One region of the Rhodoferax potami genome, then DNA from elsewhere that is predicted to be linked to it. Evidence: predicted binding sites of a transcription regulator. Region 1 holds the regulator's gene; the other holds the start of a gene.
The links. Region 1 encodes FNR, which switches genes on or off when oxygen is low (the NO sensors DNR and NnrR bind a similar motif). Its sites were predicted from a motif close to TTGATNNNNATCAA; they were not measured.

Region 1 (14,771 bases):
CTCCCAAGACCTGACCGCCAGCAATACCCGCCTGCGCAACGAGCTGGAAAGCCGCACCCGGGCGATGGACTCTTTACGGGCCACCGCCACCGAGCTGATGCTGCAGCTAGATCCGCATCACCCGCCTTTGAAGGGCGACTCGCTTGAAGATTTGTCCGAGCTGATGGGGACACTGGTGCGCCAAAAGGAGGAGAGTCAAAAAGACCTCCAATTCGCACTCACCGACCTTGCCAACCAGAAATTCGCACTCGACCAACACGCCATCGTCAGCACTACCAACGCGGCGGGCGACATTTTGTATGCCAACGACCGCTTCTGCCAGATCAGCGGTTACACCCGGGCGGAGTTGATCGGTCAGAACCACCGCATGATCAACTCAGGGACGCAAGATCAGGTGTATTTCACCAACTTGTGGGGTGTCATTTCCGCTGGACGGGTCTGGCGGGGCGAGATTTGCAACCGCGCCAAAGACGGGCATTTGTACTGGGTCGATGCGACGATTGTTCCGCTCAAAGATGAGTCCGGCACCCCGACCATGTATATCGCGATCCGCACCGATATATCGGCGCGCAAACGCATGGAGGTGAATATCAAGGCCGCTGAAGCCCGGCTGCGCCACATCACCAACACCTTGCCCGGTGTGGTGTTCCGTGTGCACGTCAACGACAAGGGCATGCACTACACCTTTGTGAATGACAAGGTGATGGAGGTGCGTGGCTTCAGCGTGGATGAACTGCTGGCAGACCCCCATGTGGCGACGCGCCAGGTCTTGGCCGAGGACTGGCCCGCGGTGCGCGATGGCATTCACCAAGCAGCCGAGGAGCGGCAGCCGTGGCAGGGCGAATACCGCATTTGCATGCCGGACAAGTCGATACGCTGGATCCGCACAGAAATCAGCCCGGAACCCGATGACGACCCCAACGGCGACCGCGTATTCACCGGCATCTGGCAGGACGTGACGCGCGCCAAAGAGGCCGATGAGCGGCTCAAAGAGGTGACTCGGCAAATCCCGGTAGCGGTGTTTCAGTACTACGTCACCAAAGGTGGTTTGTTCCGGATTCCGTTCATCAGCCAGGCGGCCGAAAGCATGACGGGCGTTCGCCCCGAGACCATGGCGGAGGACTCCAACATCTTCTTGCAGTCAGTGCATCCGGATGACCGGGACGAGGTGGCCCAGTCGCTGATTGCGGCGTCCCGTTCCGGCGCACCCTGGGGCATGGAATTCCGCATGATGAACATCGAGACCATGGAGATCACCTGGGTGCGCGGGGAGTCGCAGCCCCAGTACAAGCCCAATGGCCACATTGTCTGGAACGGCTTTTTGACTGATATCACCCAGGCCCGTCACATCTCGCAGGAGCTGCAAAAAGCCAAGGACGCTGCGGAGGCGGCCAACCGCGCGAAATCAGACTTCCTGGCCAACATGAGCCATGAAATACGCACCCCGATGAACGGGGTGATCGGCATGACGGAACTGCTGCTCGACACCACGCTGGACGCCGAGCAACAGGAGTACCTGAATATCGTGAAGTCCTCGTCCGAGGCCTTGCTCCGGGTGATCAACGATATTCTGGATTTCTCCAAAATCGAAGCGGGCAAGATGGACATTGAGGCCATCCCGTTCAACCTCGAGCGCACCATTGCCGACACCCTGAAAGCGGTCGCATTGCGCGCCCACGACAAGGGCTTGGAGGTTGTGTGGGATGTGGCCCCCGATGTTCCCCGGGCATTGGTCGGAGACCCGGGCCGCTTGCGGCAGGTGCTGGTCAATATTCTCGGGAATGCCATCAAATTCACAGCCAAAGGTGAGGTTGTGCTGCGGGTGCGTCAGTCGAAAACGCCGGAAGGCCAGCCTTTGCTCCATCTGGCGGTGAGCGACACCGGTATCGGTATTCCGGCGCACAAGCTGAGTAGCGTGTTTGATGCCTTCTCGCAGGAAGACAGCTCCACTACCCGCAAATACGGCGGTACCGGCCTCGGGCTCACCATCTGCGCCCGCTTGGTGGAGGGTATGGGCGGTGCGATCTGGGTGGAAAGCACGCCGGGAGTAGGCAGTACCTTTCATTTCACCGTGGCGCTGGTCCCTGATTTGGCCGCCCCGCTCGAGCCGACCGCCGCGATACGTTTGGATGGCTTGCACCTGCTGGTGGTCGACGACAACCAGGTCAACCGTGAAGTCTTGTGCGGTCTATTGGCCTCGTTTGGCGCCCGCACTTCCCAAGCCGAATCGGGCAGTGCCGCTCTTGCTTGGTTGCAGTCCCAGGACGCTCCAACTGGCACCGCCGCATGCGACTTGATTCTGCTCGATGCCCAAATGCCGGAATTGGATGGTTTTGCGACGGCTGCACGCATCAGAGCGCTGGCGCATTGCCAGGAGCTGCCCATGGTGCTGCTGTCCTCGGCGGGGCTGAAAGGCGATGGACAGCGTTCGCGCGAAGCGGGTATTGCGGGGTATCTTTCCAAGCCGATCGCCCGTGATGACTTGCTGCAACTGCTGTCAGATGTGTTGAAGCTGCACAAGGTGCGGCCGGAGGTGTTGGTCACCCGCCACTCGATCCGCGACACCCATCCGATGCTGGACATTTTGTTGGTGGAAGACCATGCCATTAACCAAAAACTGGCGGTGACTTTGCTGGAGCGCTGGGGGCACCGGGTCGATGTTGCGGACAACGGCCAGATTGCCTTGCAGATGTTGCCTCAGCGTCATTACGACCTGGTGTTGATGGACATGATGATGCCGGTGATGGACGGCCTGGAGGCCACCCGGCGCATCCGTGCGGGTGAGCGCGGGCGGCGGATTCCCATCATCGCCATGACCGCGAACGCCATGGAGTCTGATCGCAATTTATGCCTTGCAGCAGGTATGGACGACTACGTCTCCAAGCCGATACGCTCTGAGGAGCTCCAGCAAAAGATCACCGAGTTGACCTTCCCGGCCTCTGCGAAGACCGATCCCGCGGCTCTGCGCCCTGAGGCTGAGGCTGAGGTGGCCGCTTTAGCCCCACAAGCGACCCGTTTCGACTATGCCACTGCACTGACACAGGCTGACCAGGAGATGGTGGAGATCGTGGCCGATGTGTTTTGCGAGCAGTGGGAGCAAGACAAGGCCCGCCTGGAAGCCGACCTTGCCGCAGGTGATTTTCACGGCATGTTGCACGCCGCCCATGCCCTGAAGGCGACTTTGTCATTGTTTGAAGCGCAACCGGCCAGTGCGCTGGCCCAGCGTCTGGAGAGCATGGCCGCTTTCCGGGATACCGCAGCTGTCTCGGCGCTGATTCCCTCCCTGGTGCGCGAAGTCGAGTCTCTGGTGCAAGCCCTTCGCCAGCGTGCCGGCAGCTACGGACAGAATATTTAAGGCCATACTGTGACCATGCAGGACGTACTCATCATCGACGACACGGAAATCAACCTGATTCTTTTCAGTGCGTTGATCAAAAAGCTAGACAACTGCCGCAGCCACAACTTCGAGAGCCCCCTGCAGGCACTGGATTGGGCAGCAACCAAGCAGCCTGATTTGGTGATCGTGGATTACATGATGCCGGGCATGGACGGTTTGGAGTTCATCCAGCGCTTCCGGGCGCTGGAGGGCTGCGAGGAAGTGCCTATCCTCATGATTACCGCCAATGACCAAAAACAAGTGCGGTATCGCGCCCTGGACTCCGGCGCCAATGACTTTTTGGCCAAGCCGGTCGATAAGGTGGAGTTTCTGGCGCGCGCCAAGAACATGTTGAGTTTGAGCGCTGCGCGCCGCAAGCTCGCTGATCGCGCGGAGTGGCTGGACGCTGAGGTCAAAAAAGCCACCGCAGTGATTGTGCAACGCGAGCAAGAGACCGTATTTCGGCTGTGCAAGGCTGCGGAATACCGCGACCCCGAGACAGGAGCACACATTCTGCGAATGGCGCACTATTCCCGCTTGATTGCGAAATACCTGGGTTTGCCGGAGGCGGATCAGGATTTGATTTTGCAGGCCGCACCGATGCATGACATAGGCAAGGTAGGCATTACCGACAATATTCTCCTCAAGCCCGGGCGGCTGACGGGTCCCGAGTTCGAGATCATGAAGCAGCACGCCGAATTCGGATATGAGTTGCTGCACGGCAGTACCTCCAAGGTCCTGCAGGCGGGTGCTGAGATTGCACGCGGCCACCACGAAAAATTCGACGGGAGCGGCTACCCCCATGGCAAGAAAGGGGAGGAAATACCGCTGTTCAGCCGCATCGTGGCGGTTGCTGATGTTTTTGATGCCTTGACCTCCGAGCGTCCGTACAAAAAAGCGTGGACGCTGGAGCAAGCTGTTGATTTTTTAAATGCCGGGGCTGGTACCCATTTCGATCCGGCGTGTGTTCAAGCCTTCTTGAATGGATTCGATGAAATCCTCGAGATCCGGGACCGTTACCAGGAAGAGGAAGAGGCAGCTGGCCCGCAGATGTAGCTATACATTTGATAGCTACTCGCCCAATTATTCAATGGGCTGCAGCCTCTTTTATCTAAAAATTACTTCAAAACCAGCACCGGCACGGTGGCGTGGGTCAGCACATGCTGCGTCTCGCTCCCCAAGAGCAGCCGCTTGATGCCCTTGCGCCCGTGAGAGGCCATCACGACCAAGTCGCAGCCTTGTTTTTTGATGGTGCTGAGAATCGCGTCTGACACCACATCCGAGCGCACCACGACCGCCTTGGTTTTGATGCCGGCATCCTCTGCCGTTTTTTTGACGGCGTTCACCACCTTCTGAGCGGCATCGCTCCAGGTTTTTTCGACCTGTTTCACATCTTCGCCCACCAGGGCCATCCCGCCTTCAAAGTAGGACTGGGGGTAGCGCTGCACGACTTTGAGTGCGACCAGCTCCGCGCCGGTGAGTCCGGCCAGTTTGATCGCTGTAGCTATTGCTTTTTGAGAGAGCTTGCTGCCGTCGGTGGTGACCAGAATGCGTTGGTACATAGAGTTGCTCCTGTAGGTTCGTAGGCCTTCAGATTACGCCGCCCATTGCGGTCTGTCTTGATGTGTATCAAGGTTTATTGCGGACAGGGATCGCAGAATTCCGGCCATGCCTTCCACGCCTATTCCATTGCCTGTCGCATCCCCTTGGGAGGCGGATACCCTGAGCGTGGTGGACCATGCGGCCGAATGGAGTGCCTTCAGCCGCGAGGACCCTGCAGCCCCCGGTCACTGGGAATCCAACCTGGTGATAGAGGGCATGCACTGCGCAGCATGTGCCTTGACCATTGAAGATGCCTTGCTCAAGGTGCCGGGTGTGGAGTCGGCGCGGGTGAGTGCAGCAAACCGCCGCGCCCGCGTGCGCTGGGCGCAGGACAGGGTAGTGCCCTCCCAGTGGATGCAGGCCCTTCAGAGTGCGGGTTACCGCGCCGTCCCGGCCAACGATGTGTTTGCCGCCGAGCGCCGCAAGGCGGAGTCCCGCAAAGCCTTGTGGCAATGGCTGGTTGCCGGCCTTTGCATGATGCAGGTGATGATGTACGCGTGGCCGGCCTATCAGGCCCGCCCGGGGGATCTTGCTCTGGAGTACGAGCAGCTGTTGCGCTGGGCCTCTTGGGTTCTGTCTTTGCCAGTGGTGCTGTTTTCGTGCGGGCCCTTCTTTCGCAAGGCTTGGTCGGATGTACGCCACTTGCGGATCAGCATGGACCTGCCGGTAGCACTCGGCATGCTGATCACCTTTGCTGCCAGCACCGCGGGCACCTTTGATCCAGCAGGCATGTTCGGTCGGGAGGTGTATTTCGACTCGCTGACCATGTTTGTGTTCTTTCTTCTGACCGGGCGTTGGCTGGAGGCCCGCTTGCGCGACCGCACCGCAGGAGCGCTGGATGCATTGATGAACCGCATGCCTGACAGTGTGCTGCGACAAACCCCGGACGGCGGATGGGAGCGGGTGGCGGTGCGCCGTCTGCTGGTGGGTGACCTGATGCAGATCCGTGCTGGAGAGGCCTTTGCCGCAGATGGGGTGATCGTGCAGGGCCGCACCTGTGTGGACGAGTCTTTGCTGACGGGTGAATCCGAGGCTCTGGCCCGCAGCGTGGGCCAGTCGGTGATTGCGGGCAGCCACAACCTCGAGGGCACGGTGCAGGTGAGGGTGGTCGCATTGGGCGAGGCCACTCGCTTTGCCCAGATTCTGGCCTTGATGGAGGGCGCCTCGCTCTCCAAGCCGGGTGTCGCATTGCTGGTCGATCGTTGGGCCAGCCCTTTCTTGATCGGCGTGCTGCTGGCGGCTGGGGCTGCAGCGGTGTGGTGGTGGCCACAGAATCCGGCCCATGCGGTCATGGTGGCGGTGTCGGTTTTGATCGTGACCTGCCCGTGCGCTTTGTCCCTCGCCACCCCGGCGGCCATGCTGGCTGCCGCAGGCAACCTCGCGCGGCAGGGTTTGCTGGTGCGCAGCCTGCCCTCGCTGGAGAGCTTGGCTGCTGTTGATACGGTGGTGTTTGACAAAACCGGCACCCTCACGCGTGATGCCATGACATGTAAGGCGGTACACACCCGCCCCGGCGTGTCGCGCGAAGCCGCGTTGGCCTGCGCAGCCGGGCTGGCAGCGCATTCGCTGCATCCACTTTCCCGGGCAATTGAGCAACTTGCTGTGCAAGAAGGGGTGACTCCGGTGGCGGTGCAAGCGCCCCAGGAAATAGCCGGGCAGGGCGTGCAAGCCCATGCGCTGCCGCTCGCGGGATCGGCAGAGGGCTCCGCCGGCATCTCTGAAGGCCGTATGCGCCTGGGGTCGGCCACTTTCTGCGGTGCTGCAGCGGACGCGCCCGACGCCACTGCCCCAACCGGACCTGTCGTCCACCTGCAGGATGCGCAGGGGTGGTTAGCCAGTTTCTACTGGCAAGAAGAGTTGCGCAGTGATGCCCTGGGTGTCATTGCTGCCTTGCAAGCGCAGGGGGTGGAGGTGCATTTGCTCTCGGGCGACCGCGTTGCCGCTGCACGAGCCATGGGGCAACGTCTTGGCATCACGCACGTAGCGGGCGGCTGCTCGCCGGCGGACAAGTTGGACTATGCGCACCAGTTGCAAGGCCGCGGCCACGTGGTGGCCATGGTGGGCGATGGACTGAATGACGGCCCGGTGTTGGCGGGGGCCCATGTGTCTTTTGCATTCGGGCGGGCGGTGTCGATCACGCAGTCCCGTGCCGATTTTGTGGCACTCGGTGACCAGTTGCACAACGTGTACACCGCGCTGATGCTGGCCCGCAAAACACTCCGGGTGGTGCGGCAAAACCTGTGGTGGGCGCTTGCCTACAACGTGGCGTGCATACCGTTGGCGATCGCCGGCTATTTGCCTGCATGGCTGGCCGGTCTGGGTATGGCGGCCAGCTCTTTGCTGGTCGTGCTCAACGCCTTGCGCTTGTCATCCGGCAGCAGCCTGCAGACCTCGGGCAGCGGTGTGCTACCTGCGGTCAATTTTTCAACCCGGGGGGCGTGATGGACATTCTGTATCTATTGGTACCGCTGTCGGTGGTGCTGGTGTTTTTCATTCTGGCCGGGCTCTGGTGGGCCATAGACAGGGGGCAGTTTGAAGACATCGAGTCTGAAGGGGAGCGCATTTTGCGCGAACCCTGAAAAAGGTTCCCCGCTTTTTCTCTGCCGGTTGATGTGGGTCAACTCGCTCGAGTAAAGCCCGACAGACACTCGCTGTGAAGCAATCCAAGAAGAGGTAAATATGGCATTTCCAAATCAGCAGGCGACGGCGTACAACGATACCGTTGTGCGCCAGTTCGCCATCATGACGGTGGTCTGGGGAGTGGTCGGCATGTTGGTGGGCGTGATCATTGCCGCCCAACTCGCCTGGCCCGAACTCAACTTCGGTATCCCCTGGCTCAGCTACGGGCGGCTGCGCCCCCTGCACACCAACGCGGTGATTTTTGCGTTCGGCGGTTGCGGCTTGTTCGCCTCGGCCTACTACGTCGTGCAGCGCACCTGTCACGTGCGCATCTTCAGTGACAAGCTGGCAGCATTCACCTTCTGGGGCTGGCAGTTGGTCATCTTGGCGGCTGCACTTTCATTGCCCATGGGGTACACCTCCGGCAAGGAATACGCCGAACTGGAGTGGCCTATTGACATTCTGATCACCCTGGTCTGGGTGTCGTTTGCCGTGGTGTTTTTCGGCACCGTGGGTACCCGCAAGGTCAAGCACATTTATGTGGCCAACTGGTTCTTTGGCGCCTTCATCATTGCGGTAGCCATCCTGCACTTGGTGAACAGTGCTGCGATTCCTGCAGGCTTGATGAAGAGCTACTCGGCTTACGCCGGTGTGCAAGATGCGATGGTGCAATGGTGGTACGGCCACAATGCGGTGGGCTTCTTTTTGACGGCCGGCTTCCTGGGCATGATGTACTACTTCATCCCCAAGCAGGCGGAGCGGCCTGTCTACAGCTACCGCCTGTCGATCGTCCACTTCTGGGCGCTGATCTTCACCTACATGTGGGCGGGCCCACACCACCTGCACTACACGGCGCTGCCTGACTGGACGCAGTCGGTAGGCATGGTGTTCTCGCTGATTCTCTTGGCGCCCAGCTGGGGCGGCATGATCAACGGCATCATGACCCTATCGGGTGCTTGGCACAAGCTGCGCGACGATCCCATCCTGCGTTTCCTGATCGTGTCCCTGTCCTTCTACGGCATGTCCACCTTCGAGGGCCCAATGATGTCCATCAAGACAGTCAACGCCCTGAGCCACTACACCGATTGGACCGTGGGCCACGTGCACTCCGGCGCTTTGGGTTGGGTGGGTCTGGTGACCATGGGTTCGATGTACTACCTGATTCCCCGCCTGTTTGGCCGCAAAGAGATGTACAGCGTCAAAGCGATTGAGCTGCACTTCTGGACTGCCACGATCGGCATCGTGATCTATATCGCGGCGATGTGGATTGCCGGTGTGATGCAAGGCCTGATGTGGCGCGCCATCAACCCTGACGGCACTTTGACCTACACCTTCGTTGAGTCGGTGAAGGCGACCTATCCCTTCTATGTGCTGCGTTTGTTGGGTGGACTGCTGTACCTGGGCGGCATGTTGATCATGCTGTGGAACACCCTGATGACTGTTACTGCCGGACGCGCCAACACGGTGGCGATCCCCGCGGCAGCCCACGCTTAAAAGGAAATTTGTATGGCAAACGAAAAAAGTGCATCCCGTCTGTCGCACGAGAAGATCGAGACCAGCAACTTTCTGATGATCGTGTTGATCCTGCTGGTCTTGCTTGCAGGCGGCATGGTGGAAATTGTTCCGCTGTTCTTTCAAAAGTCGACCACGGAGCCGATCAAGGGTATCCAGCCCTACACCGCACTGCAGCTGGCCGGGCGTGATGTGTATATCCGCGAAGGTTGCTACAACTGCCACTCGCAGATGATCCGCCCCTTCCGGGCCGAGACTTTGCGCTACGGCCACTACTCGGTAGCGGGGGAGTCGGTGTACGACCACCCCTTCCAGTGGGGTAGCAAGCGTACTGGCCCGGACTTGGCTCGTGTGGGCGGCAAGTACAGCGATGAGTGGCATCGCATCCACTTGGTGAACCCGCGTGATGTGGTGCCTGAGTCCAACATGCCGGCCTACCCCTGGTTGGAGAAAAACCTGGTGGACGCGGAAAGCCTGCCATCGCACCTGCGCGCACTGCGCAAGGTGGGCGTGCCCTACACCGACGAGCAGATCGCCAAGGCGTCTGAAGAGGTCAAGGGCAAAACTGAACTCGAAGCCACGATCGCGTATTTGCAGGTCTTGGGCCTGGCGCTGAAATAAGGGGAATCACATGGATATGGATGTCAACACCCTGCGCTCCGTCACCACGGTTATCAGCTTCGTGGTCTTTATCGCGATTGTCCGTTGGGCCTGGTCGAAAAGCCGTGCCCACGACTTTCAGGACGCCGCCAATCTGCCGTTTGAGCAGGACTGAGCCTCGTAAGGAATCAAAATGAGTGACTTCACAAGCAACTTCTGGTCGGTCTATGTGACCGCCGTAACGGTCATCGGCATTGCAGCCTGCCTGTTCCTCTTGTGGTTCAGTGGCAAAGCCAAAGCCATGACCGCCCACGACAACACCACCGGCCACGTGTGGGACGGTGACCTTCGCGAGATGAACAACCCTCTGCCACGCTGGTGGGTCGGGCTGTTCGTTATTACGATCATTTTTTCTGCGGTTTACCTCGCGTTCTACCCGGGTCTGGGCGCTTCAGCCGGCAAACTTGGCTGGACCTCTAGCGGTCAGTTCCAAGCGGAAATTGCCAAGGGGGAGGCCGACATTGCGCCGATTTATGCGCGCTTTGACGCCATGTCGGCTGAGGACATCGCCAAAGACCCGCAAGCCCATGCGATTGGCGAGCGTTTGTTCATGAACAACTGCTCTCAGTGCCATGGCTCCGATGCCCGGGGTTCCAAAGGTTTTCCCAACCTGACCGATGCCGATTGGCTGCATGGTGGCTCGCCCGAGAAAATCATGGAGACGCTGAACCAGGGCCGTGTCGGCCAGATGCCTCCCATGGCGGCGGCAGTGGGTTCGGGTGATGACGTGAAAAACCTGGCCAACTACGTGTTGAGTTTGTCAGGCAGTCCGCACGATTCGGTGCGGGCCAACTTGGGCAAGTCCAAGTTCGCAGCTTGCGCGGCCTGTCACGGCTCCGACGGAAAAGGCAACCCTGCGTTGGGTGCGCCCAACCTGACCGATGACATCTGGCTCCATGGCTATGGCGAGAGCGCCATCATCAACATCGTGAACAACGGCAAGGTCAACCAAATGCCTGCACAGGTGCAGAAGCTCTCACCCGCGCAAATCAAGGTGTTGTCGTCCTATGTATGGGGCTTCTCCAACACCGGTGTGGCCAAGTAACGCTGGCTGAACCCTGAAGGATATTCCTTGAACGCACCTGCCTCTACTGCCGAGAAGAAGATCATCCCGATCGTCGCGTCACCGGACAAGGGGTCTATTGCCCCGCCACCTGGTGCCGACGAGGAGACGATTGCCCTGTACGAAGCGCATCAAAAAATCTACCCGCGCAGCGTATCGGGCTACTTCTCGAAGTGGCGGTGGGCGCTGGTGTTTCTGACCCAGCTGGTGTTTTATGGATTGCCGTGGTTGGAGTGGGGGCAGCGCCAGGCGGTGCTGTTCGATCTCGGGGCACGGCGGTTCTATATCTTCAACCTCGTGTTGTATCCGCAGGACTTTGTGTACCTCACCGGCATTCTGGTGATTTCTGCACTCTCCTTGTTTTTGTTTACGGCGGTGGCCGGGCGCTTGTGGTGCGGCTACGCCTGCCCGCAAACGGTTTACACCGAAATCTTTCTCTGGCTGGAGAAGCTGGCCGAGGGGGACCGGTCTGCCCGCATGCGGCGTGACGCGGGCCCTTGGACACTCGACAAAGTCTGGCGCAAAGCCGCCAAGCAATGCATGTGGATTGCTGTTGGCTTATGGACAGGCTTTACCTTCGTGGGCTACTTCACGCCCATCCACAGCCTGGGCATGGAGCTCTTCGCCTTGTCCATGGGCCCTTGGGAAACCTTCTGGGTACTGTTTTACAGTTTTGCCACCTATGGCAATGCCGGCTACATGCGTGAGCAGGTCTGCAAATACATGTGCCCGTATGCGCGCTTTCAGAGTGCCATGTTTGACAAAGACACCCTGATCGTGACCTATGACGAATTGCGCGGAGAACCCCGTGGCGGGCGCTCCAAGAAAGCCGATCTCTCCACCCTCAAGCTGGGCGCGTGTATCGACTGCAGCTTGTGTGTGCAGGTCTGCCCGACCGGTATTGATATCCGCAAGGGGCTGCAGTACGAGTGCATTGGCTGTGGTGCCTGTGCCGATGTGTGCGACACCGTCATGGACAAAATGGGCTACGCCCGTGGTCTGGTGAAGTACTCGACCCAGAATGCAGTGAACCAGCGCTGGAGTGGTGCCGATATATTGCGCCATGTGCTGCGCCCCCGGGTGCTGGTGTACAGCAGTGTCCTGCTGGCGGTGGTGCTGGCGATGCTGGTCAGCCTGTGGATGCGCGCGCCTTTCAAGGTGGACGTGGAGCGCGACCGCAGCACACTGGCCCGCATCGTGTCGGGCGGCCGGCTGGAGAATGTGTACCGCCTGCAGATCATGAACGCCCGGGAGACCCACCAAACCTTTGAGGTGAGCGCCGAGGGCTTGCCGGACCTGACGCTTTCCACCGATTCCAGCATGGAAGTCGGCCCGACCGAATCCCGCTGGATTGCGATTCGCGTGCAGTTGCCGTATGAAGGTGCAACTCCGGGATCGCATCCCATCCATTTCACGGTGAAATCGGCCCCTGACGCTGCCGTGGTAACCGAGAAGTCCGTATTCATAGTTCCGCGTTAAGAAAGCCACTTTATGACCAACCCGTCAAGCTCATCGACCCCCGCAGCCCCCTGGTGGAAGTTCGGCCATGTGTGGCTGGTGGTGTCCGGCCCGCTGATCGTGGTGGTGGCGAGCTTCCTGACTTTCTATCTGGCCGCCCGCGGTATGGACCCGGTCGTCGATGAAAACTATTACCAGACTGGCCTGGACATTAACAAGACCCTGGCCACCCAACCTGAAAGCCTGGCACCCGCCATGCAGGCCCGTAACCATGCAGCTACTGGCATCGTGCCAGCCGCTGCGCCTGCCCGTTGAGCGGTAGGCAAGGAGCAACGTGATGCCGAGAGCCCCATGGATGGCTGTCGTGTGGCCCGCTTTTCTGGCGGCAGGCGTGCTGGAAATCGTGGTGTTCGCATTCATCGATCCCCACGATCTGCATTGGAACGACGCGGCTTTGCCGCTGTCACGCCAAGGAATTTACACCGTGGCGTTTTTCGTGTTCTGGGGGGTGACGCTGGCTTCTAGCGCGCTCACGGCTTTGCTCGCTATGAGCGCTGCAGACGTCAACAACTAGCGAGCGTGTTATCGCTCAGTTGCAGACTTTGGGGTTGACGATGTCTTTGAGGGCATCGGTGTTCAGGATGCGCACGTGCCGTTGCTTGACTTCCACAATTCCGTCGTCCACGAACTTGGAGAAGGTGCGGCTCACGGTTTCGAGTTTCAAGCCCAAGTAACTGCCAATTTCTTCACGCGTCATCCGCAGCACCAGTTCTGACTGCGAGAAGCCGCGGGCGTGCAGGCGTTGCACCAGGTTCAGCAGAAATGCGGCGAGTCGCTCTTCGGCCCGCATGCTGCCCAAGAGGAGCATGACGCCATTTTCGCGCACGATTTCGCGGCTCATGATTTTGTGGACATGGCGCTGCAGCGAAGTCACCTCGCGCGACAGCTCTTCAATCCGGTCGAAGGGCATGACGCAGACCTCTGCGTCTTCCAGAGCCACGGCGTCGCAAGTGTGGTGGTCGTTCACGATGCCATCGAGTCCGACGACCTCTCCCGCCATTTGAAAACCGGTGACCTGGTCGCGCCCGTCTTCAGAGGCTACGCAGGTTTTGAAGAAACCGGTGCGGATGGCATAGAGGCTGGTGAACTTTTCACCGTTGCGAAACAGGGTTGCGCCGCGTTTGATTTTGCGGCGGCTTGCGACCACGTCGTCGATTTTGTCGAGTTCGGCGGGGCTCAGGCCCAAGGGCATGCACAGCTCGCGCAGGTTGCAGTTGGAGCATGCGACCTTGATGGTGTGGGTATTCAATGCCCCGGCTCCCACCGGCGTGATGGCGATAGAAGCGTGGGCGTCCTGAGACTTGGCGGTAGGCATTGCGTGTTCGAGCATGGTGTTCCCCTGATGCAAGTCAATTATGGTCCGGGTCATCCTGAAACTCCTTGATGTAAATCAAGGAGCCTGAAGGCTGTTTCGTTCACAGTCTGTGCGCTAGCTTGGAGTATTCATGAACGCAGCCCTTGGTTCCGCACCCATTTCAGAACAACTGTTGACCCGCTTTGATGTTTCCGGGCCACGTTACACCTCGTACCCGACCGCCGACCGCTTTGTAGAGGCGTTCAGCGCGGACGATTACTCCCAAGCACTATTGCAACGCCGCTCCGGTGCTGCCGCGCTGGCCTTACCTTTGTCTTTGTATGTGCACATTCCGTTTTGCGAATCGCTGTGCTACTACTGCGCCTGCAACAAAATTATCACCAAGCACCATGACAAAGCGGCCACGTATTTACGCTATTTGACACGGGAGGTGGAGTTACACACCCGGTTGATGGGTACTGGGCAGTCCGTCAGCCAGTTGCACCTCGGGGGCGGTAGCCCCACCTTTTTGAGTGACACCGAGCTGCGGGAGCTGATGGCGATGCTGCGCCGCAACTTCAGCTTTGTCGCCGGTGGTGAGTATTCCATTGAAGTAGATCCCCGGACGGTAGACGCTGCGCGCCTGGATACCCTGGCCGAACTCGGCTTCAACCGCCTGAGCTTCGGGGTGCAGGATTTTGACCCTGCGGTGCAAAAGGCCGTACACCGGGTGCAACCTGCCGATCAGGTGTTTGCCTTGGTAGAGGCGGCACGCGCACGCGGGTTTGAGTCCATCAATGTGGACCTGATTTACGGCTTGCCCCGCCAGAGCCCCGAGTCGTTTGACCGCACATTGGCTCAGGTGAACGCTTTGCGGCCGGACCGTATCGCGCTATATGCCTACGCCCATTTGCCTGAGCGCTTCAAGCCTCAGCGCCGTATTGCGACTGTGGAGTTGCCGGGTGCTGCTTCCAAGGTCTCCATGTTGGCGCATTCCTTGGCGTCTTTCATGGGGGCGGGCTATGTGTATGTGGGCATGGATCACTTTGCACTGCCGGACGATTCGTTGGCAGTGGCGAAGCGGCAAGGGCGCCTGCACCGCAACTTCCAAGGCTACAGCACCCAGC
Region 2 (14,771 bases), 130 kb from region 1:
CAGCAGGAAATTACCCGTCCAGCCGTAGTCGATGCGCACGTCCTTCAACTGAGGGAATGTTTTCAGCAGCTTGGGCCGAATGATGGACTCCACGTGCTGCGGGTCCCGCGCGCCGTATATGACCCCGCCGCCATACAGCAGGCGCCGGTCACCGGAGAGGCGGAAATAGTCCAGCAGAAAGTTACTGTCTTCCACGCAGTAGTCGGTGGGCAGGATTTCAGGGAAACGATCGCCCAAGGGCTCTGTCGCGATCACCTGGGTACCGCAGGGCATGGACCGCGAGGCCAGTTGCGGCTCTAGCCCGCCAATGTAGGCGTTGCAGGCGACGATCACAAAACGGGCTTTCACCTGACCCTGTGCAGTGTGCACCACAGCAGGGTCGCCGCGCTCAATGCGCAGCACTGGCGAGCCCTCGTGCACGACACCGCCTAAGGACTCGAAAGCCGCTGCCTCCCCTTGTGCCAAGCGCAAGGGATGCATGTGCCCGGCACTGTGGTCGAGCAAAGTGGCGCGGTAGCGCCCAGTACCGATGGCGGCTTCGCTTTCTGTCGCGTCCAAAAGGCTCAGCTGCTGGTGGCCGTAGCGCTCCCAGAGCTGCTTGTGGTGCTCTAGCTGCTTGACCTGCTTGACGGTGATGGCAGCAAACATGCCACCCGGTTTGAAGTGGCAGTCAATCTGGTACTTAGCAATCCGCTCCCGGATGATCTTGGCGCCCTCAAAAGCCATGCTGCCCAGGGCCTGGGCGGTGGTGGCGCCATAGCGCGCCTCAATCACATCCATGTCCCGCGAGTAGCTGTGCACCAGCTGCCCACCGTTGCGGCCAGATGCGCCCCAACCTACTTTGGCAGCCTCCAGCACCACCACTTTGAAACCGGCCTCCGCCAGATGCAAAGCGGATGACAGGCCGGTGTAGCCGGCGCCGATGATCACCACGTCCGCCTCCACGCTGCCCCGCAGAGGGGCGCGCTGAGGTTGGGCCAGCCCGCTGGCTGCGTAATAAGAAGGGGCGTGCGCGGGCGGTGCCGCCGCATGGACAAACTGAGACATGGGCAAAACCTTTGCAGAACGTTAGGCGTCGATGCGCAACCAAGTCGTCTTGAGCTCGGTGTATTTGTCGAAGGCGTGCAGCGATTTGTCTCGGCCATTGCCGGACTGCTTGAAGCCACCGAAGGGCACGGTGATGTCGTCCTCGTCATATTGGTTGACATGAACCGTGCCTGCCTTGAGCCCGCGTGCCACGCGGTGGGCACGGTCGATCTGCCCGCTCCACACGCTGGCCTGGAGCCCGTAGACACTGTCGTTGGCCAGCGCCAGGGCGTCGGCTTCGGTGGTGAAAGGAATCACCCCAAGCACGGGGCCGAAAATCTCTTCGCGTGCGATTGTCATGTCGTTGCGCACGCCCTCAAAAATGGTGGGCTCCACAAAATAGCCACCGGTTTCGGTGCGCACACGGCGACCGCCGAACGCCAAGTTTGCGCCCTCGGCCTGCCCTTGGTGGATATAGCCCAGCACGGTGCTCATTTGCCCCGCATCCACCAAAGCGCCCATCTCGGTGGCCGCATCCAGCGGGTCACCGGGCAGGTATTTGCGCGCCTCGTCTTGCAGCGCGGCCATGAATTCGGGCACTACGTCTTGCTGCACCAGCAAGCGGGTGGGCGCGTTGCACGACTCGCCTTGGTTGTAGAACACCGAGCCTGCAGCCGCGCGGGCCGCGGCAGCCACGTCTTTGGCGTCGTTGAACACCACAAAGGCAGACTTGCCCCCCAGTTCGTTGTACACCCGCTTGAGGTTGGACTCAGCGGCGCAGGCCAGCATCCGCCGGCCGATACGGGTGGAGCCGGTAAACCCGATGGCATCCACATCCATGTGCAGCGCGAGTGCCTCACCTGCTTCGTGGCCAAAGCCGGGCACCACATTGAACACCCCTTCAGGAATGCCGGCCTGTAACGCGAGCTCGGCCAATCGCAGGGCGGTGTAGGGAGACTTTTCACTGGGCTTGAGTACCACGCTGTTACCCGAGGCCAAGGCGGGGCCCAGCTTCCAGGCCGCCATGATGAGGGGGTAATTCCACGGAACGATGGCACCGATCACACCCATCGCCTCGCGGGTGATCAGGGCCAGCGCGGTATCTGCCGTGGGGGCAATTTCGTCGTACAGCTTGTCGACGGCTTCGCCATACCAGGCCAAGCAATTGGCAGTGGCGGGCACATCCACTGCGAGGCTGTGCCCGATGGGCTTGCCCATATCCAGCGTCTCCAGAAGCGCCAGCTCGTCACGCGCCGCCAATACCAATTCCGACCAGCGTTGCATGATGCGTTTGCGCTCACGCGGGGGTTTACCGGCCCACCGGCGATCGGCAAATGCGCGCCGTGCCGCCGCGACGGCGGCATCCACATCGGCCTTTTGACCCCGAGCCACGGTGCCGAGGCGAAGTCCATTCAACGGGGAGTGCTTGTCGAAGGTCTGGCCATCTGCCGCAGCCACACGGGCGCCATTGATAAACAAGCGACCATCGGGTTGCAGTGCGGCGGCCCGGGCGTGCCAAGGCGAAGAAGTGTCAAGCTTTGTCATAGGGTGATGCCCAAGTGGGTTGTGCGCGGCCAGGGTGGAAAGTGGCTCCTACGATACCTCCAATGAGGCTGCGCCATAGGAGCCACTTTACGCACTCAAGCCAGACCACTTGGACACAGCCCAACCCTCACAGGGAAGCAGCCTAGCCGGTGGTATGCCAGCGAAGGGTGAACCGATCCACCACTTTCCAGCGCGCGGGCTGCGTGCTGGCGGCCTCCAGCCAGACCGGACGGGTTTGGCCCGGGGGCTTGTCAAGGTCCGCCCTATTCAAGGCCCATTGCTTGGGCACTTCGTCACACCCGAAAAAGTAGCCCGTCAGGTCACCCTTGGCATCCAAGCGAAAACGCAGAAAACCTTTGTAGTCTTCGCAGGCCAGCGGTGAAAAGGCGTTGTTCCACATCAGACCGCACCGCGCCATGGCCCAGAAGTACCCCCCCGCAATCAGCCCGCCTGCGACCGTGCCGAAAACTGCACAACCGAGCGCAGCCAACAGGTTCGATACGCCCGGTGATGAACAGACGCCAGCGGCAAAACCTCGCCAGCTGAGGTCTGAAACAAATTGCGTGACCCACCATATAGCGCCCAGCTGGAGGGCTGCGTGGATCACTGGCGACCCCCATCGCGCGAGCTTGCCCGGCTCGTCTTTAGACAAGCTGAAGCACATCGCAACGATTGCCACCCACACGGCCAGCCGGGCACCGTCTGAACACGCGAGCCAAAAGGCGGTGGCATATGCCAGGCCGAGCACCAAAGGAAACATCAGATTGCCCTGCCCTACACCGCGCAGCAAAGGGCCGCCTCGCGGGTCGAGACTGTTCCAGGCGAACTTGAACAAGGACCACCAAATCTGGCGACCCAAGGCGCGCGAGACATCTGGTGCGGGATAGCGGCACTGGGCTGCATAGGCTGAAGCTGCATTGGGCTCCGCCAGAACTGTGCCGATGAAGGTCGCCTGCCCCAGTTCCGGGCTAATGGCATTCGGGTCGTGGAGCGCTTGGCGGACCTTGGGCTGCGACAAAGATACCGCGTGCGTGGGATGCAAAAACGCACCGCCGGCGCCACAGGTCACCAGCTGATCGGCCGCTGTGGGATCCGGGCCGGGAGATGCCTCCCTGCAGTAATGATGCACGTCCCCCGCGATACGCATACGGATGTGCAGACCTTTGGCCTCCAGAATGGCCTCCAGCCGCTGGTAGCGTTTGGGGTAGCCTTCGGGGGCAGCATCGCCCAGTGGTCTCGTCCAATATGGTTCAGGGTAGATCAGGATCAGCTGGTCACCGGAGGCCATCACATGGTTGGGATTGGGCGCCCCGTTGATCTTCTCGCCTGCCAGTCGCTGGAAGGCCTCGTACTGGCCGCGGTCCAGGTCACCCGTCAAGGCAAAGTCAAAACCCAATACCCACCACCCTTGCGGTAGGCGTGTGGCGAAATAGGAGCGCTTTTGTGGCGTGCGCAGTCCGAAAACCTCGCCATTGTCACGGTCTACAAAGTAGCGTTTGAAGGTGGAAAGGCTGTCAAACCAATCGTGGTTTTGCGCAATCGCATAGCTGCTGCGGCCAGCGGCGTCAGAGCCCGGCGTGGCGCGGGCGCCCTCGAACATCTCCAGAAAACGATATTGATATTCATAGGCGCTGGCGCCCGGGTAGCTGAGATCGCCACCCAAAAACAACACGCGACCCCGGGGGCAGAGCTCGCCTTCGCCATCGTCCATGGCTTCAGTCTGCACCGCTCGCGCAACGGTATAGGTCGCATTGCCGCCATCGCCGGTGTCGGACAAAAAGTCGAACCAGAACTCGCCATCCGGCCCGACCTCTGCGGTGTGATCTTCCGCTTCAAACACACCGGTCCAGAGCTCCCGGGGATCGGCATTCCGAATCACATCAGAGCTGGACACCAGCTCACGCGCGGATTGCAGCAATACGGCGGGGTTGTACCAAGCGACAGGCCAGCGTTGGTGGGGCGGCTCACCCGCCCCGAAACGATATTGCGGCATAACAACTCCCTTTTTTATTGTCTATTTCCACCCAATAAGTTTGCGCGCCCCTGCCGTCACCAACAAAAAGGCCCGGCCACCTGGAGGTGCCGGGCCTGTTCAACACAAAAATGTCTGCGTTAAACGCGCGAACCTGGGTAGGTGACTTACTCTTTTTGTTCAATCAGGCGGTTAATGCGCAGAGCCAACAGCGTGCAGATCGCTCCCGACAGCAGGTACAAAGATACCGCACCCAGACCGAACTTGGCTGATAGCCCCAGCGCTACCAACGGTGCAAAGCCCGCACCTAGCAACCACGCCAGGTCAGCTGACAAGGCTGCACCGGTGTAACGGTACTTGGGAGAAAAGTTGGATGTCACCGTGCCGGAGGCTTGGCCATAGGAAAGCCCCAACAACACGAAACTGGTCAACAAAAAAAGGTTGTTGCCGACTTCACCGGCACCCAATAGCCATGGGGTCACGAAGCTGAAAAGACCGATCAACAGGGCCATGGTGCCCAAAAGGTTGCGTCGTCCGATACGGTCTGCCAACCAACCGGAAAACACGATAGCGCCGGCAGCCAAAATAGCCCCGATGATTTGGATCTGCAGCACGTCACCGATAGCCTGCTCCGAGTACATGGCAATCCACGACAAGGGGAATACCGTTGCCAAGTGGAACAACGCAAAGCTGGCCAGCGCGGCAAATGCGCCCAAGACCACGTTGCCCCCTTCATCGCGCAACACATGCCGCACGCTCACCGGCTGAAGCTCCAACTCTTGCAAGCGTTCGGCATAAGACTGCCCCACTACCAAGCGCAAGCGGGCAAACAGCGCCACGACGTTGATGGCAAACGCGACAAAAAACGGATAGCGCCAGCCGTAGCTCAGGAACTCTGCCGGAGTCAGACTGCTATGCAGATAGGCAAACAAGCCGGCTGCCAAGATGAAACCTACTGGCGCGCCCAATTGACCCACCATCGAGAACCAGCCTCTGCGCTCCTTGGGTGCGCTCATGGCCAGCAGAGAGGGCAAACCGTCCCACGAGCCGCCCATGCCCAGCCCTTGGCCGATCCGCAAAATTACGATGGCGGCGATAGCGGTGAGCCCGGCGTCTGCATAGCTTGGCAAGAAGGCCATGCCGGCGGTGCTGGATCCCAGTAAAAAGAGTGCAATCGTGAGCTTGGTGCCCCGACCCCAGCGCCGCTGGATGGCCATGGAGAGCGCTGTGCCGACCGGCCGCGCAACAAATGCCAGAGAAAAAATGGCAAAAGCCATCAAAGTGCCATCCAGGCGCGCCATCTGAGGGAATAGCAATCCCGGGAAGACCAGCACACAGGCGATGCCGAATACAAAGAAGTCGAAATACTCAGATGCTCGCCCGATGATGACGCCTACCGCAATCTCACCCGGAGTGACATCTTCGTCGGTGTGTGCGCCTGAAAGCGATACCGAGCTCTCGAACCCGTGCCCGCTGGGGGCTGTGGATGCTGGTGTGTACATGATGCCGTCCTTAAATCAACTTCTACGACCATGTTTTACACCCGCGCGAGGCAGAAAACCTCGGCTTGCACTAATCTCCTCCTCAGGAAAACCCTGATTGCAACTTCAAAAGCGGATCGGTTGACCTTGGACAAAATGTCCAATGGACAAATTTGTTAACGAAATTACAGTCAGAAGCTGTCAATAAAGTGTTTAACAAAGGTGCCTCACCCAGGCATTAACAACATGTTCAAAATCAAAGCATTTAAAAGGTGCTCTGCGCTGGCGACCATTGCAATGGCCGCTGCGCTCTCGGGCTGCAGCAAAGCTGTAGTGCTGAACCCCGCTGGAGATATTGCAGCGCAGCAAGGCCAAATGGTGATCACAGCCACTTTGCTGATGTTGATCATCATCGTTCCGGTCATCTTTCTGACCTTGTTTTTTGCCTGGAAGTACCGCCAAAGCAATACCGAGGCGGAATACGAGCCCGATTGGCACCACTCCACGTCCTTGGAGCTCGTAATCTGGACAGTTCCCCTCTTGATCATCATCGCGCTGGGCGCCCTGACATGGATTGGCACCCACAAACTCGATCCTTACCGTCCCTTGGACCGTATTGATGCACAGCGCTCCCTGTCTCCTGATGTCAAGCCCATGGAAGTGCAAGTGGTGGCAATGGACTGGAAATGGTTGTTCTTCTACCCCGAACAAGGCATTGCCACGGTGAATGAGCTCGCTGCACCTGTGGACCGGCCCATCCTTTTCAAACTGACGTCCACATCGACCATGAACGCGTTTTATGTGCCGGACTTGGCCGGCATGATTTACGCCATGCCCGGCATGCAAACCGAATTGAACGCTGTGATCAACCGCCCTGGCGTGTTCAAAGGCATGTCTTCGCACTACAGCGGCGCTGGTTTTTCGGGCATGACTTTCAAATTTCACGGTTTGAGCAATGAAGACTTTGCGCAGTGGGTGAACAAAGCAAAAACCGAAGGCAAGGCCTTGGACCGCGCCACGTACCAAAACTTGGTCAAGCCGAGCGAACGTGACCCGGTGCAGCGCTTTGCCAGTGTCGAAGCCGGCCTGTACGACAAGGTGCTGAACCGTTGCGTCGAAGACGGAAAAATGTGCATGCACCACATGATGGCGATCGACGCCCGTGGTGGCCAAACCTACGTGAAAGCCATGGGGCTGAGCATGCCGCAAGATGTTTGCACCGTGCAAAACGCGAACCAAGTGATCGCGGCGCTCGAGACACGCAACGCCAACCGCGCCGTCGTCCAACAATAACTTTCGCTCCGGTGGCCTATCGTGGCCACGGGTGCATTGCTAAAGAGACTTTATATGTCCTCACAAACTTTGACTGATACCCACTGGGCGCTAGGCCGGCTGAGCTGGGATGCTGTGCCCATGACGCATGACCCCATTATTTTGGGAACGTTCATCATGGTCGTATTGGGTGGTTTGGGCGTGTTTGCCCTGATGACCAAGTTCCGCCTCTGGGGTCCTTTCTGGCGTGATTGGGTTTGCAGCATCGACCACAAAAAGATCGGCATCATGTACATGGTGCTCGGTTTGGTGATGCTGCTGCGCGGCTTTGCAGATGCCGTGATGATGCGTTTGCAACAGTCCATGGCCTTCGGCGACAACATGGGTTACTTGCCGCCGCACCACTATGACCAGATCTTCACCGCCCACGGTGTGATCATGATTTTCTTCGTGGCCATGCCATTGGTCACCGGACTCATGAACTACCTGATTCCGCTGCAAATTGGCGCGCGGGACGTGTCGTTCCCGTTCCTGAACAATTTCAGCTTCTGGATGACGACCGCCGGTGCCATTCTGGTGATGTTTTCGCTGTTCTTGGGTGAGTTCTCTACTTCCGGATGGTTGGCTCTTTCGAACTTGGGTGCACAAAGCCCGAGCACCGGTTTGGACTACTACATCTGGGCGCTGCAGATCGCGGGGGTCGGAACCACGCTCTCCGGCATCAACTTGATCGTGACGATCATCAAAATGCGCGCCCCCGGCATGACCTTGATGCGCATGCCCGTGTTCACTTGGACAGCACTTTGCACCAACGCCTTGATCGTGGCGTCGTTCCCGGTCCTGACAGCGGCTTTGGTGCTCATGTCCTTGGACCGCTACGTAGGCACCAACTTTTTCACCAACGAGCTGGGCGGTAACCCCATGCTGTACGTGAACCTGATTTGGATCTGGGGCCACCCAGAGGTCTACATCCTGATCCTGCCGGCTTTCGGTGTGTTCTCGGAAATCGTGGCTACATTCAGCAAAAAGCGCCTGTTCGGCTACACCTCCATGGTGTACGCGACAGTGTGTATCACGATCCTGTCTTACGTTGTGTGGCTGCACCACTTCTTCACCATGGGATCCGGCGCAAGCGTGAATACCTTCTTCGGTATCACGACCATGATCATCTCGATCCCCACGGGCGCGAAGATCTTCAACTGGCTGTTCACCATGTACAAGGGGCGGATCCGCTTCGAATTGCCCATGATGTGGACGGTTGCCTTCATGATCACCTTTGCCCTGGGCGGCATGACGGGCGTGTTGTTGGCTGTGCCACCCGCTGACTTTGTGTTGCACAACAGCTTGTTCCTGATTGCACACTTCCACAACGTGATCATCGGCGGTGTGGTGTTCGGCATGTTCGCAGGCATCAACTACTGGTTCCCCAAGGCCTTTGGCTACAAACTCGACCACAAGTGGGGTGTCCGCTCCTTCTGGCTGTGGGTCGTCGGTTTCTGGGTGGCATTCACCCCGCTCTACGTGCTGGGCCTGATGGGTGTTACACGCCGCGCGAACCACTTCGAAGACCAATCGTTGCAAATCTGGTTTGTCATTGCAGCCATCGGCGCTGCCATGATTGCCGCCGGTATCGCATGTTTCATCATCCAATTGCTGGTTAGCTACCTTAAGCGTGAAGAACTGCGGGATTGGACCGGCGACCCATGGGGCGGCCGCACCCTGGAATGGGCGACCTCTTCCCCACCACCTGACTACAACTTTGCATTCACACCTGTGGTGCACGAAATTGACGCCTGGTGGGACATGAAAAAGCACGCCTACAAGCGCCCTTTGAGTGGCTTTGAGCCGATCCACATGCCGGCCAATACCGCTGCAGGCGTTGTGATCTCTGCTTTGTCTCTGGTATTCGGCTTTGCCTTGATTTGGCACATGTGGTTGCTCGCCGGTGCATCGTTCGCTGCGCTGCTCTTGGTATCCATCGCCCACACCTTCAACTACAAGCGTGACTTCTACATTCCGGCTGCGCAAGTGAATGCCTCCGAAGAAGCCCGCACATTCCAACTGGCCCGCCATGTCTAACATGAACAACTCACACGGCGCCGCTGCCGGCGCGCTCTCGCCCCGCGAGTACCACTTGGCCCATGAGCCGCATCCTGAAAACGGAACGGCCCTCGGCTTCTGGCTGTACCTGATGAGCGACTGTCTCATCTTCGCGGCCCTGTTCGCGACTTACGGCGTCTTGGGCCGCAGCTACGCGGCTGGCCCTACCGGAGCGGAGCTGTTTGATCTGACGCTGGTCGCCATCAATACGGCGTTTCTGCTGCTGTCGTCCATCACCTTCGGATTTGCCATGCTGCGCAAGCAACTCGGCGATGTGAAAGGAACCCTGATTTGGCTGGCAGTGACGGGCCTTTTCGGCCTGTGTTTCCTGGCTCTGGAGTTGTACGAGTTTTATCACTTGATTCACCAAGGGGCTACACCGCAACGCAGCGCATTCTTGTCGGCATTCTTCACCCTGGTGGGTACCCACGGTCTCCACGTGACCTTTGGTTTGGTATGGCTCGTCGTTCTGATGATCCAGATCAAGCAACACGGTCTCACACCCGCCAACAACCGCCGCCTCATGTGTTTGTCCATGTTCTGGCACTTCTTGGACGTGATCTGGATCGGTGTCTTTACTTTCGTTTATTTGATGGGAGTGCTGTAAATGAGCGCACACAATTCTCGGGCGTCGCACGGGCACGATGACCACGCACACGGCGGCCACGATGCCAATGAACCTCACAGCACCTTCTCGGGCTACATGACCGGTTTCTTGCTGTCCATCATCTTGACGGCTATCCCGTTTTGGTTGGTCATGGCCAAGGTCATCTCTGACCGCCCCACGGCCGTCATGGTGCTCGGTGCCTTTGCGGTCATTCAAATTCTGGTTCACATGTTCTACTTCTTGCACATGAACGGCAAGGTAGAGGGCGGTTGGACCTTGCTGTCCACCATCTTCACCGTGGTGTTCGTCGCCATCGCGATTGCGGGCACTCTGTGGGTCATGTTCCACATGAACACCAACATGATGCCGAGCCACACCGACATGCCGGCGATGGAGCAAGCGGCGCCAGCCGCTGCGCCCAAGACCGGCCTCTAAACCCAGCACAGGTACCGCATCTTGAGTGATTCGCCGCTTCAACCGCAGGTCGGCGGACGCTCAAGGTGGCGGTTGGCTTTGGTGGCTGTACTTTGCCTCGTGTTTGTCGTGGGCTTGTTGCGGCTCGGAACCTGGCAACTGGAGCGCCGCACCTGGAAACTGGAGCTGATCGAGCGCGTAACCCAGCGCTTGCAGCAACCCCCTGTGGACTTGCCCGACAGCCAGCTATGGGCTGGCCTGCAGCCTGCTGAATTCGAATATCTTTATGTCAAAACCACCGGCCAGTGGCTGACTGACAAAACGGTGCTCACACAAGCCACCACCGCGCTGGGCTCCGGGTTTTGGGTCCTGACCCCACTGGTTCTATCAGACGGTTCCAGCCTGCTGGTGAACCGGGGCTTCGTTCCTGCCGCCCAACGCGCGCAGTGGCAGCCACCTTCCGGTGCGAGCGGTGCTCCTGTGGGAAATGTCAGCATTCAGGGCTTGCTGCGCAAATCAGAGCCCGACGGTGGTTTTTTGCGGAAAAACGACCCTGCGTCTCAACGCTGGTTTTCACGCGACGTTACCGCGATTGCCCAAGCGCAAAAACTGAAAAGTCCTGCGCCTTTTTTCCTGGATTCCGGCTTGCCGGATAACACCCTGAATAACAACCTTGAAGCCCGTCCCTCTCTCACTGGCCCATGGCCGCGGGAAGGGTTGACCGTGGTTCGCTTTAGTAACAGCCACTTGGTATACGCCATTACCTGGTTCGGTCTGGCCGTGATGGTGTTGGTGGCTGGAGGGTTTGTGGTCCGTTACGAGCGGCGCTTGCGCCGTGGGGGCCACAATACCGCCCATGGATACCCGCGCTAATTCCCCCACCGCAGCGCCGACTGCGCCCTCCCCGCGCAACGATGCCTACGCCGGCCTGAGAAACCTCCACCAGCTGATACAGCTGCGCTGGATTGCTGCGGCCGGACAGCTACTCACCATTCAAGCCACGCATCACAGCCTGGGCATGAAGATTCCGGTGGAGCCCATGCTGGCCATCGTTGGCGCCATGGCGTTTTTCAACCTCGCTTGTTTGCTGCGCTGGCACACCCGACAAGCAGTCCATGAGGTGGAGCTGTTCATCGGGCTGCTGGTCGATGTGGCGGCACTGACCGCTCAGCTCTATTTGAGCGGAGGCATCAGCAACCCATTTGTCTTTTTGTATCTGCTGCAAATCGCCGTGGGGGCGATGCTACTCAGGGGTGGGTATATCGGCTCCATCGTCGCTATAGCGTCGGCCTGCGTCGCGTTTTTGGCAACCTCCAGCCTGCCGTTGCCACTTGCACCGAACTTGCAGGATGGATTGTCCAGCCCCTATGTACTGGGCTTGTTGGTGTGCTTTCTGCTTAACGCGGTGCTTGTGGTGGTGTTTATCACCCGCATCAACACCAACCTGCGCCGCCGCGATGCGCGCCTGGCTGCAGCCCGGCAACGCGCCGCTGAGGAGGAGCACATTGTTCGCATGGGTTTGCTCGCCTCGGGCGCCGCCCATGAGTTGGGCACCCCTTTAGCCACCCTCGCCGTGATCTTGGGGGACTGGAAGCACATGCCCGCCGTCATGCGGGATACCAGCCTCAAAGAGGACATTGCCGAAATGGAGGCCCAGGTGCAACGCTGCAAAAGCATTGTGAGCGGCATCTTGCTCTCTGCAGGCGAAACCCGCGGCGAACACTCCAGCCAAACCACTGCACGCGAATTCCTGGATCACTTGGTGCGCGAGTGGCGAGCCACCCGCAATGTCGGGACCTTTGTGTACGACAACCTGATCATCGACGACGCGGCCATGGTCGCGGACACCACCTTTGAGCAAATGGTGTTTAACGTGCTGGACAACGCGCGCGACGCTTCGCCCCACTGGGTGCAACTCCATGCCAGCCGCGATGCCGATGTGCTGTGCATCACCATTACCGACCGCGGACCCGGCTTTGATGCCCATGTGCTGTCCCAACTTGGGCAACCCTATCAATCCACCAAGGGCAAGCCTGGCGGCGGACTGGGGCTGTTTTTGTCTATGAACGTAGCTCGCACTCTCGGCGGCAGTTTGCGCGCCGAAAACCTGCAGTCCGGCGGTGCCCGCGTCACGATTACGCTGTCAATGAACGAACTCTCCATGCCTGAAACCGTAACCGAAGTACCCCATGGACACTGACCGCCTACTCCTGATCGTTGAAGACGACGAAGCCTTTGCCCGCACCCTGACCCGTTCTTTCGAGCGTCGCGGCTACCGGGTGCTGCGTGCAGATGGTCTTCAAGGCCTGGAGGCCTTGCTACCCGCGCACACCCCTGAGTTTGCCGTGGTCGACCTCAAGCTCAAAGGTGAAGCTAGCGGGCTCGCCTGTGTACGCGCGCTTCACGCCCACAGCGAGACCATGCGCATTGTGGTGCTCACCGGATTTGCAAGCATCGCTACGGCCGTCGAGGCGATCAAACTGGGCGCAAGCCATTACTTGGCCAAACCTTCCAATACCGATGACATCGAGGCCGCCTTTGGTCTGGACGAAGGGAATACCGAGGTGGCCCTGACCAACCGGTCCAGCTCGATCAAGACTTTGGAATGGGAGCGCATCCACGAAGTGCTGGCCGAGAGTGATTTCAATATTTCCGAAGCAGCCCGGCGACTTGGGATGCACCGGCGGACTCTCAGCCGGAAATTAGAAAAGCACAGAGTTTGATTTTTTAATGATTTAAAACACAAATCACAAATAAACGTTATATTTGAGCCAACTGGTCGCAATGTAGGACTGGTGGCTCAGTGGCAAGGCGTCAATCGAAAAAAATTTCGACTTTGCGCAAAAAATCTGAATCCACCATGCTGTGCGTCGCGTATCCAGTGTGCCGATTGGCACGAACTTGTCCAACACACCGGAGCAAAGCATGAAATTCAAACGCAGCAGTATCGTCGTGGCCTGCTTGATGGCCACAGTAGCAGGTAGCGCAATGGCCTCCAGCCATCGTGAAGCGCCTTTCATCACCACCAGCCCCAAAGTGGATGGCACGGACTTTTATATGTTCCGCAGCTATGAAGACGTGAAAGCTGACGGCACAGGCGGTCGCTCTGACTACGTCACTCTGATTGCCAACTACCAGCCGTTGCAGACACCATATGGCGGCCCCAATTACTTCTCGATGGATCCGAACGCACTGTACGAAATCCATATCGACAACAACGGTGACGCCAAGGAAGACATAACTTTTCAATTCAAGTTTAAAAACAAACTAAACGATCTCGGACTCAAGATCGGAGACAAGCAAATCAGCACTCCGTTAATTCAGTTAGGCAAGATCTCCGAACCTAACGACCAAAAATTGAATTTGAACGAGAGCTACACACTCAATGTGGTACGCGGCGACCGACGCAAGGGCAGCGTGTCATCTGTAGTAAAGGCCACGGGCGGAAGCAAAGATTTTGAAAAACCCGTGGATTACATTGGATCAAAAACACTGGGTAGTGCCGCTGAATATGAGACATACGCTCAAAGGCACATTCACAACGTCACTATCCCTGGCTGCAGCATGCCGGGCAAAGTGTTCGTCGGCCAGCGCCAAGAGGGCTTTGCTGTCAACCTAGGTACCGTTTTTGATTTGGTAAATGCGGAAGCCACTGTACTTCTCGATCCAGCAAACAAGGATGCTGTGGGGAACGGTGGTAAACACGTCATTCAAAAATCAAACGTTACGAGCATTGCCCTTGAAGTTCACAAGACATGCTTGACGGCGGGCTCGGAAAAAGTGATCGGCGGCTGGACAACGGCCAGCTTGCGTCAGGCACGATTGCTAAATGGTAAGCCGGGGTCTGCCCATCAAGCGAGCGAGAAAGCCGGTGGCGCATGGGTACAGGTGTCCCGACTTGGTAACCCGCTGGTAAACGAGCTGGTTATTGGCTTAAAAGATAAGGACAAATTCAACGCATCGAAGCCTCAAGACGACGGACAGTTTTTGGACTATGTTGTCAGGCCGACACTGCCAAGGTTGCTTGAGGTGGCTCTTGGCACCGCTGAGGGAGCTCTGGCACCGACAAATTTGCCTCGTACCGATCTGGCGACCGTTTTCTTGACAGGAATCACGAACGTCAACAAACCCGCCACTCCAACCGCCTCGGAGATGTTGCGCCTTAACACGGACCTAGCTCCCGTCGCTGCGAGCGAGCAAAACCGATTGGGCGTAGCTGGAGAAGTTTTGCGCGTGGGCGGGGTTGCTAACCTCAGCGCAGCGAAGGATCTTGCAGGCTTCCCAAATGGTCGCCGTCCCAAGGATGACGTGGTTGACATCGCGTTGGTCGCTGTTTTAGGTGGATTGTGTGTAA

Region 2: a site for FNR is predicted at 6,166-6,179, ahead of cyoA (ubiquinol oxidase subunit II). Genes of this name have one in related genera too.

What each region holds. Positions count from the first base shown of each region.
Region 1 covers NZ_JAVBIK010000001.1:3,404,860-3,419,630, forward strand. The annotation lists gene RAE19_RS16415 (response regulator) at 1-3,355, shown strand, start outside; gene RAE19_RS16420 (HD domain-containing phosphohydrolase) at 3,371-4,432, shown strand; gene RAE19_RS16425 (universal stress protein) at 4,495-4,938, opposite strand; gene RAE19_RS16430 (heavy metal translocating P-type ATPase) at 5,045-7,420, shown strand; gene ccoS (cbb3-type cytochrome oxidase assembly protein CcoS) at 7,420-7,557, shown strand; gene ccoN (cytochrome-c oxidase, cbb3-type subunit I) at 7,658-9,091, shown strand; gene ccoO (cytochrome-c oxidase, cbb3-type subunit II) at 9,104-9,730, shown strand; gene RAE19_RS16450 (cbb3-type cytochrome oxidase subunit 3) at 9,741-9,884, shown strand; gene ccoP (cytochrome-c oxidase, cbb3-type subunit III) at 9,903-10,814, shown strand; gene ccoG (cytochrome c oxidase accessory protein CcoG) at 10,842-12,311, shown strand; gene RAE19_RS16465 (FixH family protein) at 12,324-12,605, shown strand; gene RAE19_RS16470 (hypothetical protein) at 12,628-12,864, shown strand; gene fnr (fumarate/nitrate reduction transcriptional regulator Fnr) at 12,880-13,599, opposite strand; gene hemN (oxygen-independent coproporphyrinogen III oxidase) at 13,796-14,771, shown strand, end outside.
Region 2 covers NZ_JAVBIK010000001.1:3,531,931-3,546,701, reverse strand. The annotation lists gene RAE19_RS17015 (NAD(P)/FAD-dependent oxidoreductase) at 1-1,047, opposite strand, end outside; gene RAE19_RS17010 (aldehyde dehydrogenase) at 1,069-2,571, opposite strand; gene RAE19_RS17005 (hypothetical protein) at 2,714-4,564, opposite strand; gene RAE19_RS17000 (MFS transporter) at 4,711-6,045, opposite strand; gene cyoA (ubiquinol oxidase subunit II) at 6,271-7,317, shown strand; gene cyoB (cytochrome o ubiquinol oxidase subunit I) at 7,372-9,375, shown strand; gene cyoC (cytochrome o ubiquinol oxidase subunit III) at 9,368-10,003, shown strand; gene cyoD (cytochrome o ubiquinol oxidase subunit IV) at 10,004-10,438, shown strand; gene RAE19_RS16975 (SURF1 family protein) at 10,520-11,290, shown strand; gene RAE19_RS16970 (ATP-binding protein) at 11,274-12,617, shown strand; gene RAE19_RS16965 (response regulator transcription factor) at 12,607-13,140, shown strand; gene RAE19_RS16960 (DUF4331 domain-containing protein) at 13,343-14,771, shown strand, end outside.